2 linked regions of the Aliamphritea hakodatensis genome follow. Each later gene encodes a partner of the first gene's protein in a complex. Links are inferred from orthologs where the notes say so. Each region holds a gene or a part of one and is shown on either strand. Other genes may lie near its edges. The genes, in order: metK and groL.

Region 1 (7,514 bases):
ACCAGGCTGGGGATCTGCTGTTTGCTGTTGGCAAGGTCTTCAAGGATGTCGAGTGAGCTGGTGATGCTGACCCGGTCGCTGACATCGTAGGAGGACGACCATTCCCGGTCACCGGTCAGATGCAGGACAAAGCCTTTGTCGGTCTGTACCGGGCCGCCGGCATACACCGGCTGTGCACTGGCTTCATGGTCGGCTTCAATCTCCAGGTGGCTGAGAAGCGCCTGAAAGCTGAGGTCCAGCGGACGGTTAATGATAATGCCCATGGCGCCGTGTTCATTGTGATCACAGATATAGGTGAGGCTTTGGGCAAAGTTGCCATCATGCATGTGCGGCATTGAGATCAGAAAGTGGTCCCGCAGGCACATGCTTTCCTGATGGTTGCCGGGTGTGTCGGAGTCAGGCGGTAAGGACATAATATTGGCTCCTTTTCGGCCGCTGGTTCTGGCTGATGCAAAAGCAGCATTGCTGTGTAAAGCGGGTTGTTTAACCCCCGGCACTCAGATCATTTGTTATGACCTTAGTACTAGGACTAGTACACCCGGGTGGTTTTCTCAAATTTCCAGGTACGAATTATTTCCAGAATATCGGTGGTCTGGCGCATTTCTTCCGGGAATGGCTGGAAGGGGGAGGCCAGTTTGACAATCTGAACAGCGGCATTGTCCAGCAGGGAGCTTCCGGATGAGCGCCGAACCTGAATATCTTTGACAGTGCCGTCGGGTTTAATGGCAACTAACAATATCAGGCTGCCGTACTGATGTGACTGCGCAGGGTAGTTCAGGTTGCCAACCGCTTCGATCCGGCGTTTCCAGTTGTAGAGGTATTCCGCATCTTTGTGGCTCAGCGTGCTGGCGGAGGTCATCCATTTAACCCGGGGACGTTGTGCATAGGCCTGTTGCTGCAACGCTAGCTGGGCTTCCAGACTGGCGATCTCCAGGCTGCGGGTCAGGATCGTGTCGGTATTACCGGGCACGGATGCTGAGGACTTTTTCTGCTGTTGTTTCGCCTGACTTTGTGGTGCCGCCTGTTGCTGCTGTCTGGCCAGAGTGGTGATTACTTCGTGCTGGCTGTTGCTCTGTTGCTGTTGGCTGATGCCGTCTATTTCAGCCAGCGCGGTGTCAATCGCCGACATTTCGTCAGGTGTCAGTTGGCGGTTATCCACGGCCAGACGGGAGCTGACGTCCTGTATATCATCTGCCTGAAATTCAGCCTTTTCCCGGGTAGTGGGTAATTGCTTTTCTTCCAACTGACCGCTGCCTGCCTGATTATTCTGAGCGATAAAGTCCGCATCTTCCGGTGCGTCTTCGCTGTTGAAGTTGGCCAGGGTGACTTCCAGTGTCTGCGGGATTTCACTGACGTCCGGCAGTGAGAAACTGATGCCAAGAATCGCGACGGCATGAATGGCGACTGCCATGAATATTGTGAAGCCAAGACGGTCACCGGAGGAGACAGGGGATTGCAGAGCATTGCTCATAGGCTGTGCTCTGCCGGTTGCGGGTGGGGGAAGACCGGCATCAGGTGACCTTATTTCCGGGCAGCCAGTTTAGCTTCGACGACGTCCATCAGTTGCATACCGATATCCAGACCAAACTGTTCGTCCAGTTCGCGGATACATGTTGGACTGGTCACGTTTACTTCGGTCAGGTAGTCACCAATAACATCGAGACCGGCAAACAGAATACCCTGTTCTTTCAGGGTGGGGCCTACTTGTTTTGCGATCCACAGTTCCCGTTCTGTCAGGGCCCGGCCTACGCCAACACCGCCGGCAGCCAGGTTACCGCGCACTTCTCCGCCGGTGGGGATCCGGGACAGACCATAGGGAACCGGTTCGCCGTCGACCAGCAGAATACGCTTATCGCCATCGACAATTTCCGGCAGATATTTCTGCGCCATGATGGTTTCTGTGCCGAATTTGGTCAGGGTTTCGATAATGACCCCCAGGTTGACCCCTTCTTCCTGAATGCGGAAGATTGAGGTACCGCCCATGCCGTCCAGCGGTTTGAAAATAACGTCTTTGTATTCGGCATGGAATTCACGTAACAGGTCATCCCGGCGGGTCACCAGTACCGGCGGGCAGCACTCCGGGAAGTGTGTCGCGAAGATTTTTTCGTTGTAATCACGCAGCGCCTGTGGCCGGTTGACCATCAGTGTGTCGCCGGCGGCTGCAGCGATTTCCAGCAAGTGGGTGGTGTAAATAAATTCGTTATCGAACGGCGGGTCTTTGCGCATCAGAACGGCGTCCAGAGCAGAGACTTCCTGAATCTGATATTCACCGCGCTGGAAAAAGTTATCCGGGTCCATGGCGACGGTCATCGGGGCCATTCTGGCCAGCACCTTGCCGTCCCGCAGGTACAGATCCTGCTGTTCCATGTACCAGATTTCCCAGCCTTTACGCTGCGCTGCCCAGAGCATGGCCAGAGAACTGTCTTTTTTAAAGCTGATGTCCTCAATAGGGTCCATCACGATGCCGATTTTAATAGTCATTCGATAACCTGGTAGTTGGTGAGCCGCAGGTGGCCGGAGTAACACGCGTCATTCCGGTGTGGCTGGATACGTTATTGCAGAGTTTACTTGGCTACAGGTGACTGTGCCATACAGAGTTATAGAAAACATCTGTCACTCTGGGTTCAGAATTTATTGCCCAAATCGCCCCACAGGAACTGCAGCACAGATAATGCTGCTACCGGTGCGGTTTCGGTGCGAAATACCCGGGGGCCGAATGCGACGGGTTTGAATCCGGCTGCCAGCGCCTGTTCTACCTCTGCTTCGCTGAGGCCGCCTTCCGGGCCGACGAGCAGGGCAACTGAGCCCGGTGGCTGCAGGGTTTCCAGTGGCTGTTCTGTATGGTGATGCAGTACCAGTTTCAGATTGGCCTCTGCATTGTTGATCCAGTCGCTGAGAGTTTGCGGTGCCTCAATAGCCGGTATATCACAGCGCAGGCTCTGTTCGCAGGCGCTGATCGCAATTTGCTGCCAGTGGCGCAGGCGTTTGTCCTGACGTTCATTGTTGAGTTTGACTTCACAGCGTTCCGAAAATAGCGGTGTCATGCCGGTCATGCCCAGTTCTGTGGCTTTCTGAATGGCATAGTCCATCCGTTCACCCCGGGACAGGCTCTGGCCGATCTGAATATTCAGGGGAGAAATACGGGCAGGCTGACTGACGGATTCGATCCGGGCGCTGACTTTACGTTTGGCAACGTCGCTCAGACGGGCGTGATATTCATTACCATCGCCGTTGAACAGGGTGAGCTGATCATCCGGTCGCATACGCAGTGCGCGGGCGACATGCTGTACAACCGCATCGCTGAGCTGAACCTCCTGGCCGTCTGTCAGGGGCTGATCTTCGTAAAAACGGGGGATTCTCATGGCGGTTTCTGGCCTGATCTGTCGGTGATTATCGGTGACGGGAATAATAGCGGGTTTGGCAGGCGAAAAAAAAGCATCTGCTGAGGGCAGATGCTTTTTTATGTGCTTATCAAGCGTGTCTGGCTGTCAGCGGTTATTACAGACCGGCGTCGGCGCGCAGCGCGTCAGCTTTATCGGTTTTTTCCCAGCTGTACGCGGTAAATGTTTCGTCTTTTACCGTCATTTCAAACGGGTTCTTACCGAAGTGACCGTAGGCCGCTGTCTGACGGTACATCGGATGCAGCAGGTCCAGCATACGGGTAATGGCATGCGGGCGCAGATCGAAGTGCTGGCGTACCAGTTCGATGATCTTTTCGTCACTGATCTTGCCGGTGCCGAAGGTGTTAATTGAAACTGAAGTTGGCTCAGCAACGCCGATGGCGTAAGACACCTGAATTTCACACTTGTCTGCCAGGCCGGCAGCAACGATGTTCTTGGCAACGTAACGGCCGGCGTACGCGGCTGAACGGTCTACTTTTGACGGGTCCTTACCGGAGAATGCGCCACCACCGTGACGGGCCATGCCGCCGTAGGTATCAACGATAATCTTACGGCCGGTCAGACCGCAGTCGCCTACCGGGCCACCAATCACGAATTTACCGGTCGGGTTGATGTGGAACTTGGTGCTGGCATCAATCCATTCTGCCGGCAGGGTGTGCTTGATGATCAGTTCCATCACCGCTTCCTGCAGATCAGCCATTGAGATATCCGGGTCGTGCTGGGTAGACAGAACCACCGCATCAATGCCGGAAGGCTGGCCGTTTTCATAACGGAAGGTTACCTGGCTCTTGGCGTCCGGACGTAACCATGGCAGTAAGCCTGACTTGCGGGCTTCAGCCTGACGCTCAACCAGACGGTGTGCGTAGCAGATTGGTGCTGGCATCAGCACGTCGGTTTCGTTGCTGGCATAACCAAACATCAGGCCCTGGTCACCGGCGCCCTGATCTTCAGGCTTGGAGCGGTCCACGCCCTGCGCGATGTCTACGGACTGCTTACCGATGATGTTCATCACACCACAGGTGTTGCCGTCGAAGCCTACTTCAGATGAAGTGTAACCGATGTCGTTGATGACACCGCGTACCAGGTCTTCCAGATCAACCCAGGCAGAAGTGCTGACTTCACCGGAGACAATTGCTACACCGGTTTTAACCAGTGTTTCACAGGCAACCCGGGCGTATTTGTCTTCGGCAATAATGGCATCCAGTACCGCATCGGAAATCTGATCGGCAATTTTATCCGGGTGACCTTCAGAGACGGATTCAGAGGTAAACAGGCTATATTCGCTCATGGCGTTCAGGAGTCCTCAAAACTTTTAAGTTCCCCGGCATGTACCTGGCTTATGGCTGGGCGGTGGGGTCGCTGACTCTGTGGGGGTCTGACCATCGGGGATGAGATAAATAAATTGGCGGATAGTTTAATGATCTTGTGGCCCGAATGCATGGGGAATATCTCTGTTTGAGAGGTTTTTTTCGCAATTCATCATGAATTTGGCTCAATTTTATGAATTTTACTCGAAATAGGTTTGAAGCTGCCTGCCGGTTGAGCGAAAATACCGCCACTTTTGTTGACGTCGCCTGTGGTGGCATCAGTGTATTTCAAATATTTCAACCTCAACTAGGGTTTCAACCCCGGAGTGAATGAATGTCCTCGCGTAGAGAACTGGCGAATGCAATCCGTGCACTGAGCATGGATGCTGTACAGCAAGCTAAATCTGGCCACCCTGGTGCGCCAATGGGTATGGCAGATATCGCCGAAGTACTGTGGAATGATTTCATGGTACACAATCCGTCCAACCCGCACTGGATGGATCGCGACCGTTTCGTCCTGTCTAATGGTCATGGCTCCATGCTGATTTACAGCCTGTTGCACCTGACCGGTTACGACCTTTCTATCGATGACATCAAAAATTTCCGGCAGCTGCATTCTAAAACGGCAGGTCACCCGGAATATGGCTATGCGCCAGGTGTTGAAACCACCACTGGCCCACTGGGTCAGGGCATCACTAATGCGGTAGGTTTTGCGATTGCTGAGAAATCTCTGGCAGCGCAGTTTAACCGTGAAGATCACGAGATCATTGATCACAATACTTATACTTTCCTGGGTGATGGCTGCCTGATGGAAGGTATTTCTCACGAAGCATGCTCACTGGCCGGTACGCTGGGTCTGGGTAAGCTGGTGGCCTTCTACGATGACAACGGCATTTCTATCGACGGTGAAGTTGAAGGTTGGTTCACTGACGATACGCCGAAGCGTTTTGAGTCATACGGCTGGCAGGTTATTCCGAATGTTGACGGCCATGACCACGATCAGATCCGTGCTGCGATTGAAGCTGCGAATGAAAATACTGAACAGCCTACCCTGATCTGCTGCAAGACCATTATCGGTTTCGGTTCTCCAAACAAACAGGGTAAAGAGGATTGCCACGGTGCGCCTCTGGGTGAAGAAGAAATCGCACTGGCCCGTAAAGAACTGGGTTGGGAACACGACTCTTTTGTAATCCCTGAAGATATTTATGCCCAGTGGAGTGCGCTGGAAGCCGGTCAGAATGCTGAAAATGACTGGAACGAAAGCTTTGCTGCGTACAGCAAGGCATATCCGGAGCTGGCCCGTGAACTGATTCGCCGTTACAGCGGTGAACTGCCGGCTGACTTCTCTGCGCAGGCGGATGAAGTTATCCAGCAGCTGCAGGATAAAGGCGAAACCATCGCCAGCCGTAAAGCGTCTCAGAATACACTGAATGCATTTGGTCCGTTACTGCCTGAACTGATGGGCGGCTCTGCTGACCTGGCCGGTTCCAACCTGACTCTGTGGTCTGGCTGTAAAGGCGTGACCAAAGATGATGCATCCGGTAACTACCTGTTCTACGGCGTACGTGAATTCGGTATGTCTGCCATCATGAACGGTATCGCCCTGCACGGCGGTTTCATTCCTTACGGCGCGACTTTCCTGGTCTTCATGGAATATGCCCGTAATGCGCTGCGTATGGCGGCACTGATGAAGCAGCGTGCTATCCACGTTTACACGCACGATTCTATCGGTCTGGGTGAAGACGGTCCGACGCACCAGCCAATCGAACAGATTGCTAACCTGCGTCATACCCCGAATATGAGCACCTGGCGTCCGTGTGATGCGGTTGAGTCTGCGGTGGCATGGAAGTCTGCACTGGAGCGTAACGACGGTCCTACAGCTATGATCTTCTCCCGTCAGAATCTGCCTCATCAGGCCCGTTCTGCTGAACAGCTGGCGAATGTGGCACGGGGTGGTTACATCCTGCGTGACACTCAGGGTACCCCTGATGCGATTCTGATCGCGACCGGTTCTGAAGTGGGTCTGGCGATGGATGCAGCGGCTGCACTGGAAGCTGAAGGTAAGCAGGTACGCGTTGTATCTATGCCTGCCACTGATGTCTTTGATAAGCAGGATGCAGCATACCGTGAAGCGGTTCTGCCGGCAGCGGTTTCAGCCCGTGTTGCGGTTGAAGCGGCACAGGCCGATTACTGGTACAAGTATGTAGGTCTGAACGGCGCGATCGTCGGTATGACCAGCTTTGGTGAGTCTGCCCCTGCAGGCGAGCTGTTCAAGCTGTTCGGCTTCACTGTCGAAAATGTAGTTGAGAAAGTTAAGTCAGTACTTTAATTACTGACACGATAACGGCCGGTCTTTTGACTGGCCGTTTTTGATTATGGCGGGCTGTTAATGACATACAGAGTGGCAATCAATGGTTACGGGCGCATCGGTCAGAGTGTGCTGCGGGCAATTTATGAGTCCGGCTACCGTGATCAGTTGCATGTGGTTGCGCTGAATGAATTATCAGATATTGAGACCGTCTGTTATCTGACCCGTTATGATACGACCCACGGGCGCTTCCCGGCGCCGGTGGATCATGATGGTGAGAACCTGCTGATCAATGGCGATGCTATCCGGGTGCTGAACGAGCCTGAACCGGAAGGCTTGCCCTGGCGGGAAATGGATATTGACCTGGTGCTGGAATGTTCCGGTGCCTTCAGTGACCGCGCTACCGCACAACGGCACGTGGACAGCGGCGCAGCCCGTTTGCTGTTTTCCCAGCCGGCCCAGGCCGATGTTGATGCCACCATTGTATATGGTTTCAAT
Region 2 (7,656 bases), 3.5 Mb from region 1 along the record:
TAACTTACACGTGTCACCTTCAACATATGCCTCATCCGCAGCATTTGCTGACGCGACAAAACCCGCCTGATCCACCGATTCGCTTAGCAATTCACGTGATTGCTTCCCTGCTTTAATAACCTGTGTAAACATAAATCAAAACTCCCTTTCGATTCATTTCAGTTACATCAGCCCGTGCCTTCGTTTAAAGGCACGGTGCATAAAATACCCCATCACAATCACCAGCACAGCAAAGCCGTACCAGCCAAGGGCCGGGTACTCTTCCTCTAAATACGCTTCTTTATACCGTTCTAAGGACGATTTATAACGCACTCCAGGATAATCCAAAGTACCGTCATCTTTATATACATCCATATGTAATACATATTTCTGGTCATTTAACCGGGCCAGAAGATTAGCTGAGCGTTGCCAGTAAACATCTACCTTTCGGCCTTCTTTGCTCTCAGGGATCCAGCTTGTAACAACCCGAAAACAACAGGTTTTTCCATGTTCTGAACGAACACCGATCTGGGTTCCTCTGAACCCTCTTGAGCCTCTGGAACGCTTGGTTACATATAAATAACCGGATGTTTTTTCCAACTGGCTGAACGGCAATATTTCATCGTTCAGTGACCAATAGCGACGCCCCATGTCCGAAATAAGAACAAATATCAAAGGGAAAAGAAAAAATGACATTCTCATACAGTCAGCATATAGACCACGCTTAAGTTTTACCTGCTTAGCCATGGTTTATGCCCTGTTTATGATTAATGCTTGCAAGTACTCTTCGTGACAAAAACCAGTTTCATCCCGAGCTTTATAACCGTTGCCACCAACAATACTTTCGCCTGATGCAATAGGAACTTTATTAGCAATCTGCCCCAATGTTCCTGCTGCAACTAATAAATTTGCAGCAACTTTATCTGGCCGACCCTCTGAGTAAGAATCAACACTCCCCTTAACTGAGCCAGTGAATCCAACAACATTTGCAGACGTGTGTGCCTGTGCAGACAATGCCATCAATAACAGGCCTGCTAAAAAAGCGTTACCATGCTTAGCTTTCATATACTCACTCCCTTGGGTATATGCATAATCTGACGGTCATTTCTACTGACCTTGCGAAACCACAGCTTCCTATGCCGAACAACGCAGACAAAACACCTGGCAACCTCCGGCATAAACACCCGGCAGGTACACCAGCGCAGATCAGAACCTGCCTTACATTTCCGGATAGCCCCCCGGAAACAATGGATTGTGATGCGCGAATGCCGGTTAATACTCTGTGACGCACCATCCTGTCTGTTCAAACACGCAACAGCACTCCACTCAGCTTCAATTGCGCATTGTTCAAAACATAAACAGATTGCTGAATGAAGATATAGGAATAAATCCTAATTTACGCTGGTAGGAATATAAAACGGGCCACATAAAAAAGCCCGTAAAGCTAAGCTTTACGGGCTTCCTGAAACACTGTGTGCTTCGGTAGAACGGGGGCTCGATGATGTTAAGTAAGGAGCAGCCATTACTCCCCCCCCGCTCCCAAGAACCGTACGTGCGTGTTTTCCCCGTATACGGCTTCAAGTCTTTATAAACTCTTTGAATTAAGAGTCGGCGGTGAAAAGTACAACTTCCTACTCGATTAAAAGCGGCGGGGGTATCCCCCCGCCTATGGTCGTTACTTATTTCGAGACCACCACACCTGAAGAAAGACACTGAGTGCCATTAACGTTGGTGCAACTTCAAAAACTACCGTAACAGTCAGATCAAAATTCATCGGCCAATGCCTCAATTTATCGATCTGGGCGCCCAGATTAATAGAAACCTGGATTTATATACCGCTTAAGCCAGAGCGGTCGCATCAGGGTATTACTAGTATCCCCCTCAACATCGGACAATATCCATACACAACCCACTCCGTCCGGCCAACGTTGCTGGCGGGCCGTTGCTGCTGTTGCAGAAGTAAGCTGTATCTTTCCAAAGTCCTTTAGCCCCTCTCCCGAGAGACAATTCAGGGCTGGATGGGCCCTGAAAACCGAGTTTAATTTATTTGAGTTTATATATTGGGCAAGCAACCCAATTTTCAACCCTTTCTAGTAAAAACACTTAAAACCCATACTTAATTGTGTAACATTCAATGACAGCTGGGATGCTACAATACAAAGTTACCCAGCTTGTCACTACTGCCCATCTTTCGAAGCTTTATATGGTGGATGTTCTACCCAGTCTCAAACGTGATGTACTGATTGCACATCGGGCAGCGTTTCTACTGACGTTTCCAAAGCGCGTAGGTTTTCCGTTTGCTCTGTTCTGAATTTCTCCACTTATATTCAAGACGTTACTCAAAGTAAGTTTCAAAGCTCGGGTCAAACAGATTAGCTTCCGCTTTGATCTTGGTATGCCGCTTTATCGGCATGTCCATTGCGTATAGCAATGTAGCGTGTTTGCCGCTGGGATAAACTGCAGATAAAGAGCACTTTCGTTTTCCAACGGCAGGGAAATATTTCTTTTTTACCCAGCACTTTCGAGAGGTTATCTTTTCCTCTTATATTACGGCCTTCTTTTAAGGTATCCATAAAAAATCCCCGGGGTCCTTACAGACGCCGGGGATTCTTCAGCGAACCGGCTGATTAACAGCCGGCAGATGCCGGGGGATGATTACATCATGCCGCCCATGCCACCCATGCCGCCCATGCCGCCCATGTCAGGCATAGCAGGTGCGCCGCCTTCAGCAGGTGCATCAGCGATCATCGCTTCAGTGGTGATCATCAGACCCGCAACAGACGCTGCCGCCTGCAGTGCAGAACGGGTAACTTTAGCCGGATCCAGGATACCCATTTCCAGCATGTCGCCGTATTCACCGGAAGCCGCGTTGTAACCGAAGTTACCTTCACCCTTCTCACGGATGTTAGAAACGATAACAGAACCTTCTGCACCGGCGTTTCCAACGATCTGACGCAGTGGCGCTTCCAGTGCACGGAAAGCCAGTTCCACACCGACGCTCTGATCGTGGTTGTCACCTTTCAGTTCACCAACCTTGTCCATTGCACGGATCAGGGCAACACCACCACCAGGGATAACGCCTTCTTCTACCGCAGCGCGGGTTGCATGCAGAGCATCTTCAACGCGGGCTTTCTTTTCTTTCATTTCTACTTCAGTCGCAGCACCAACCTTGATGACAGCAACACCGCCAGCCAGCTTAGCAACACGCTCCTGCAGCTTTTCACGGTCGTAGTCAGAAGAGGTTTCTTCCATCTGCGCACGGATCTGCTGAACACGGCTTTCAATCGCAGCAGCCTGGCCAACACCGTCAACGATGGTAGTGTTTTCTTTAGTGATAGAAACACGCTTCGCCTGGCCCAGCTGCTCCAGAGAAGCACCTTCCAGGTTCAGACCCACTTCTTCTGAAATCACAGTACCACCGGTCAGGATAGCGATGTCTTCCAGCATTGCCTTACGACGGTCACCGAAACCAGGCGCCTTAACAGCAGCAACCTTAACGATACCGCGCATGTTGTTAACAACCAGAGTTGCCAGCGCTTCGCCTTCAACGTCTTCAGCAATGATCAGCAGCGGACGGGAAGACTTGGCAACCTGTTCCAGGATTGGCAGCAGATCACGGATGTTAGAGATCTTTTTGTCAACGATCAGCATGAACGGGTTTTCCAGATCAACACTCATGCTGTCCTGGTTGTTGATGAAGTAAGGAGACAGGTAGCCGCGGTCGAACTGCATACCTTCTACTACGTCCAGTTCGTTTTCCAGACCGGTACCTTCTTCAACGGTGATAACACCTTCTTTACCGACACGCTCCATTGCTTCAGCAATGATGTCACCAACCTGAGAGTCAGCGTTCGCAGAGATAGTACCTACCTGAGCGATAGACTTAGTATCTGCACATGGCACAGCCATCGCCTGCAGCTGTTCAACAACCGCAGCAGCTGCTTTATCGATACCGCGCTTCAGATCCATAGGGTTCATGCCGGCAGCAACAGACTTCAGGCCTTCGTTAACAATCGCCTGCGCCAGAACAGTTGCAGTTGTAGTACCGTCACCGGCTACGTCGTTGGCCTGGGAAGCAACTTCCTTAACCATCTGAGCACCCATGTTTTCGAACTTGTCGCTCAGTTCGATTTCTTTAGCAACAGATACACCGTCTTTAGTGACAGTTGGCGCACCGAATGCTTTATCCAGTACAACGTTACGGCCTTTAGGGCCCAGTGTAGTTTTAACTGCGTCTGCCAGAATGTTTACACCAGCCAGCATGCGCTGACGCGCGTCATTACCAAATAATACGTCTTTAGCCATTTTGAAAATCCTGTATTCAATTCAAATAGATTGAAAAATTCTTACCGGGGCTGGCAGCAATTACGCTTCCAGAACACCAAAAATTTCGCTTTCGCTCATTACCAGCAGTTCTTCACCGTCAACTTTAACAACGTTAGAACCGGCGTACTGACCGAAAATAACCTGATCACCAACCTGAACGGTTAAAGCCTGAACTTCACCGGAGTTAGTTACACGGCCGTTACCAACAGCAACTACTTCACCCTGGTTAGGCTTTTCAGTTGCAGAACCTGGCAGAACAATACCGGAAGCAGTAGTTGCTTCTTCTTCTTTACGGCGAACAACAACACGGTCGTGTAGTGGACGAATTTTCATTGAATATCTCTCCTGATCCTTGTGATCAAAAAAAGTCGTTTATAGTTATTAAACCGCTCTTTTAGCTCTGAAGCCTTTGAAAAATAATAACTTCAGACCGAAGCAGAGCATGTTTTACATGTTTACAAAGTGATCTTCTGTATCACCTAATAAATGATGATGTTTAGCTAGATGGGGCCGGCAAAACGGTTTTCAACACTTATCATTAAAAAAAGTGTGATTTTTTCAGTAAACCCGGATTCAGTCTTCCCGGCGGTACTCGCCGTCGATCACATCGCCCTTATGCAGAGTAGACGAATCACGGGGATCGCGGGGATCTGCCTGGTGAAAGTCTCCCGGGCCGGCATGATGATGAAACCCCTGCGCCGGATTAATCAGGGTGACTTTACTTAATACCAGATCGGCAAAACGCTGGCGGGTAAACGGAATCAGACACAGGAAACCGATAACATCTGTCACAAATCCGGGGGTCAGTAGCAGTGCGCCGCCGACGGCCAGCACAATCCCTTCAACCATTTCACGACCCGGCATCTCACCGGTAGCCATTCTGCCCTGAGCGCGGCGCAGGGTTGAGAACCCCTGGTAGCGCAGCATGTTCACGCCAATAAACGCAGACAAGAGCACCAGACCAACTGTATTCCAGGCACCGATCGCCTGCCCGACATTGATCAGCAGGGTAATTTCAATAATCGGTACTATGATGAACAACAAAAATAAAAAGCGCATAACAAAAACCTGTCAGAAAACTCAATGTTGAGACTGCCTGTAGTTTACACCGGCAAACCCGGTTTAGTCCCGTGATTCAGGCTACTATGATTGTTCATATTTCGCGACCATTCCGTCCTGAACGGGTTACCCTGCCTGCACCTGAACAAAACCGACAAACCTGCAGCATAAAATATGCTGTCAGTACGTTATATTTTTTGCGCCGCGCAACAAACCCGACAAAAAGCACTATCAACAAACAACAACAATAATCATAACTAATTGATATAAAATAGATTTATAAATTTAATCAAGGAAGGCATGGACTTTTACGCATTTGCGGTATAACTTTTAGAAAACTTTGTTGCACTGCACATATAAAAACAAAAACACAACATCATTTAAGGTAGTCCGCAGATGGAATTAAAAGATAAAGTCATTGTTATCACCGGAGGCGGCCGAGGCCTTGGCCGCGCCATGGCACTTCAGGTTGCAGCAAAAGGTGCCAGACTTGCACTGGTTGACCTTGATCAGCAAGGTCTGGATGAAACCATCGGCCTGTGCATGGAACTGGGTACTGAAGCCCGGGGTTACATTGCTAATATCGCCGAAGAAGACGCCGTTACCGAACTGTTTGATGACATTGCGCAGGATTTTGGCGCCATTCACGGTCTGGTCAACAATGCCGGTATCACCCGCGACGGGCTGTTCATTAAAGTGAAAGACGGTAAAGTCGTCAGCAAAATGAGCCTGGATAACTGGAATCTGGTCATGGATGTCAACCTGACCGGTACCTTCCTGTGTGGCCGTGAAGCGGCTGTTAAGATGATCGAACTTGGCTGTGAAGGCTGCATCATCAACATTTCTTCCATTTCCCGCAATGGCAACATGGGCCAGACCAACTACACGGCGACGAAAGCCGGCGTACAGGCAATGGCGGTTACCTGGGCGAAAGAGCTTGCCCGCTACAACATCCGGGCAGCGTCAATTGCACCCGGTTATATCGGTACCGAGATGGTAATGAGCATGAAACCGGAAGCACTGGAAAAAATTGCTGCCGGCATTCCTGCCAAACGCCTGGGTAAGCCGGAAGAAATCGCCAGCACTGTCGCCTTTATTCTGGAAAACGATTACATCAACGGCCGCTGCATTGAGGTCGATGGCGCACTGCGCATCTGATCCGCTCTTCTGCTCAGACAAAAAAGCCAGCTATACGCTGGCTTTTTCTGTAAGAAATCCGGGTTAATACCCCAGCGTACGGTCAACGGCTTTCACCGGCAGCCCCAGCCCGATGGCATGGATATACTCTTTTGCCTGCTCAATCGCATCCCTGATGGATGTCGGCGCCGCGATGTGTGGCGTGATAATGACATTATCCATCGACCACAGTGGAGAATCCTGTGACAGAGGTTCGTACTCAAAGACATCCAGCATTGCCCCCCGCAGACGCTGCTTACGCAGCGAATCTATCAGGGCCGGGGAATCAACCACTTCTCCCCTGCCGACGTTAATCACAACCGCCTCCGGTAACAACTGTTCCAGCACCGGGCCGTTTACCAGCCCCTGAGTATGGGGGCTTGAAGGCAACAGGTTTACGAGTACCCGGGTGCCCCGTAAAAATGCAGACAAAGCATCCTGCCCGGTAAAACTTTCCACCCCGGCAACCACTTTTTCTGTGCGGCTCCAGCCCCGCACGATATAGCCATCATCGGACAGTCGCCGGGCAACCTGAGAACCAATCGCTCCCATGCCCAGAATGCCCACAGGCCAGTTACTGCGGGCATCAATTTTTTCCGGCTGCCAGACACTGCGGCGCTGCTGGCGCTGATAGGCATCAAAGTCCCGGCTGAAATGCAGTAAGCCGTACCGCACGTAATCGGTCATCCAGGTGGCCATACCGGCGTCCCGTAATTTCAGCACCGGCACACCTTCCGGCAGCCCCGGTAACGCCAGTAACTTATCCACACCGGCACCGAGATTAATGATGGCTTTAAGCTGGGTATGACGTTCAAACAGCGCCTGCGGTGGCTGCCAGACCAGCGCATAGTCTGCCTGCCAGTCCGGCATTTCTGTCTCCGACCATAACCGGCAGTCTGCACCGGGTAACAATTCTGTTACAGAGGGCAACCAGTCTGAAAAATCTTCACCACGGGCATAAAATACTACCTTCATAATGTCCTGCCGTCTGAGCCTTGTGAAAGGCCACTGTAAAACAAAAAAAAGCCCGGTAACAGTACCGGGCTTTTTTATAAACGATAGGGCGGGATCAGTCTTTGATCCGATACTCTGCCGACCGGGCGTGTGCCGTCAGGC

Evidence for each region.
Region 2: the proteins of metK (region 1) and groL are in contact, whole or in part, in a cryo-EM structure (PDB 8P4O), measured with the Escherichia coli proteins. The link is inferred for Aliamphritea hakodatensis from one-to-one orthologs.

What each region holds. Positions count from the first base shown.
Region 1 is NZ_AP025281.1:4,842,029-4,849,542, reverse strand. What follows is about bases 2,595-5,385. They hold metK (methionine adenosyltransferase), read right to left. Parts: upstream 4,690-5,385; coding sequence 3,499-4,689; downstream 2,595-3,498. Other genes in these bases: tkt (transketolase), read left to right, coding at 5,043-5,385; PCI15_RS21975 (16S rRNA (uracil(1498)-N(3))-methyltransferase), read right to left, coding at 2,625-3,362. Outside these bases: PCI15_RS21990 (YqgE/AlgH family protein), read right to left, coding at 1-413; PCI15_RS21985 (energy transducer TonB), read right to left, coding at 530-1,471; gshB (glutathione synthase), read right to left, coding at 1,522-2,481; more of tkt, read left to right, coding at 5,386-7,037; PCI15_RS21960 (glyceraldehyde 3-phosphate dehydrogenase NAD-binding domain-containing protein), read left to right, coding at 7,098-7,514. UniProt on the Escherichia coli protein: Catalyzes the formation of S-adenosylmethionine (AdoMet) from methionine and ATP.
Region 2 is NZ_AP025281.1:1,318,178-1,325,833, reverse strand. What follows is about bases 1,960-4,892. They hold groL (chaperonin GroEL), read right to left. Parts: upstream 4,285-4,892; coding sequence 2,635-4,284; downstream 1,960-2,634. Other genes in these bases: PCI15_RS06035 (FxsA family protein), read right to left, coding at 4,879-4,892; PCI15_RS06040 (co-chaperone GroES), read right to left, coding at 4,345-4,638; PCI15_RS06050 (hypothetical protein), read right to left, coding at 2,352-2,552. In the rest of the region: PCI15_RS06065 (hypothetical protein), read right to left, coding at 1-132; PCI15_RS06060 (hypothetical protein), read right to left, coding at 163-726; PCI15_RS06055 (hypothetical protein), read right to left, coding at 730-1,044; more of PCI15_RS06035, read right to left, coding at 4,893-5,364; PCI15_RS06030 (SDR family oxidoreductase), read left to right, coding at 5,761-6,522; PCI15_RS06025 (2-hydroxyacid dehydrogenase), read right to left, coding at 6,586-7,515; hisD (histidinol dehydrogenase), read right to left, coding at 7,610-7,656.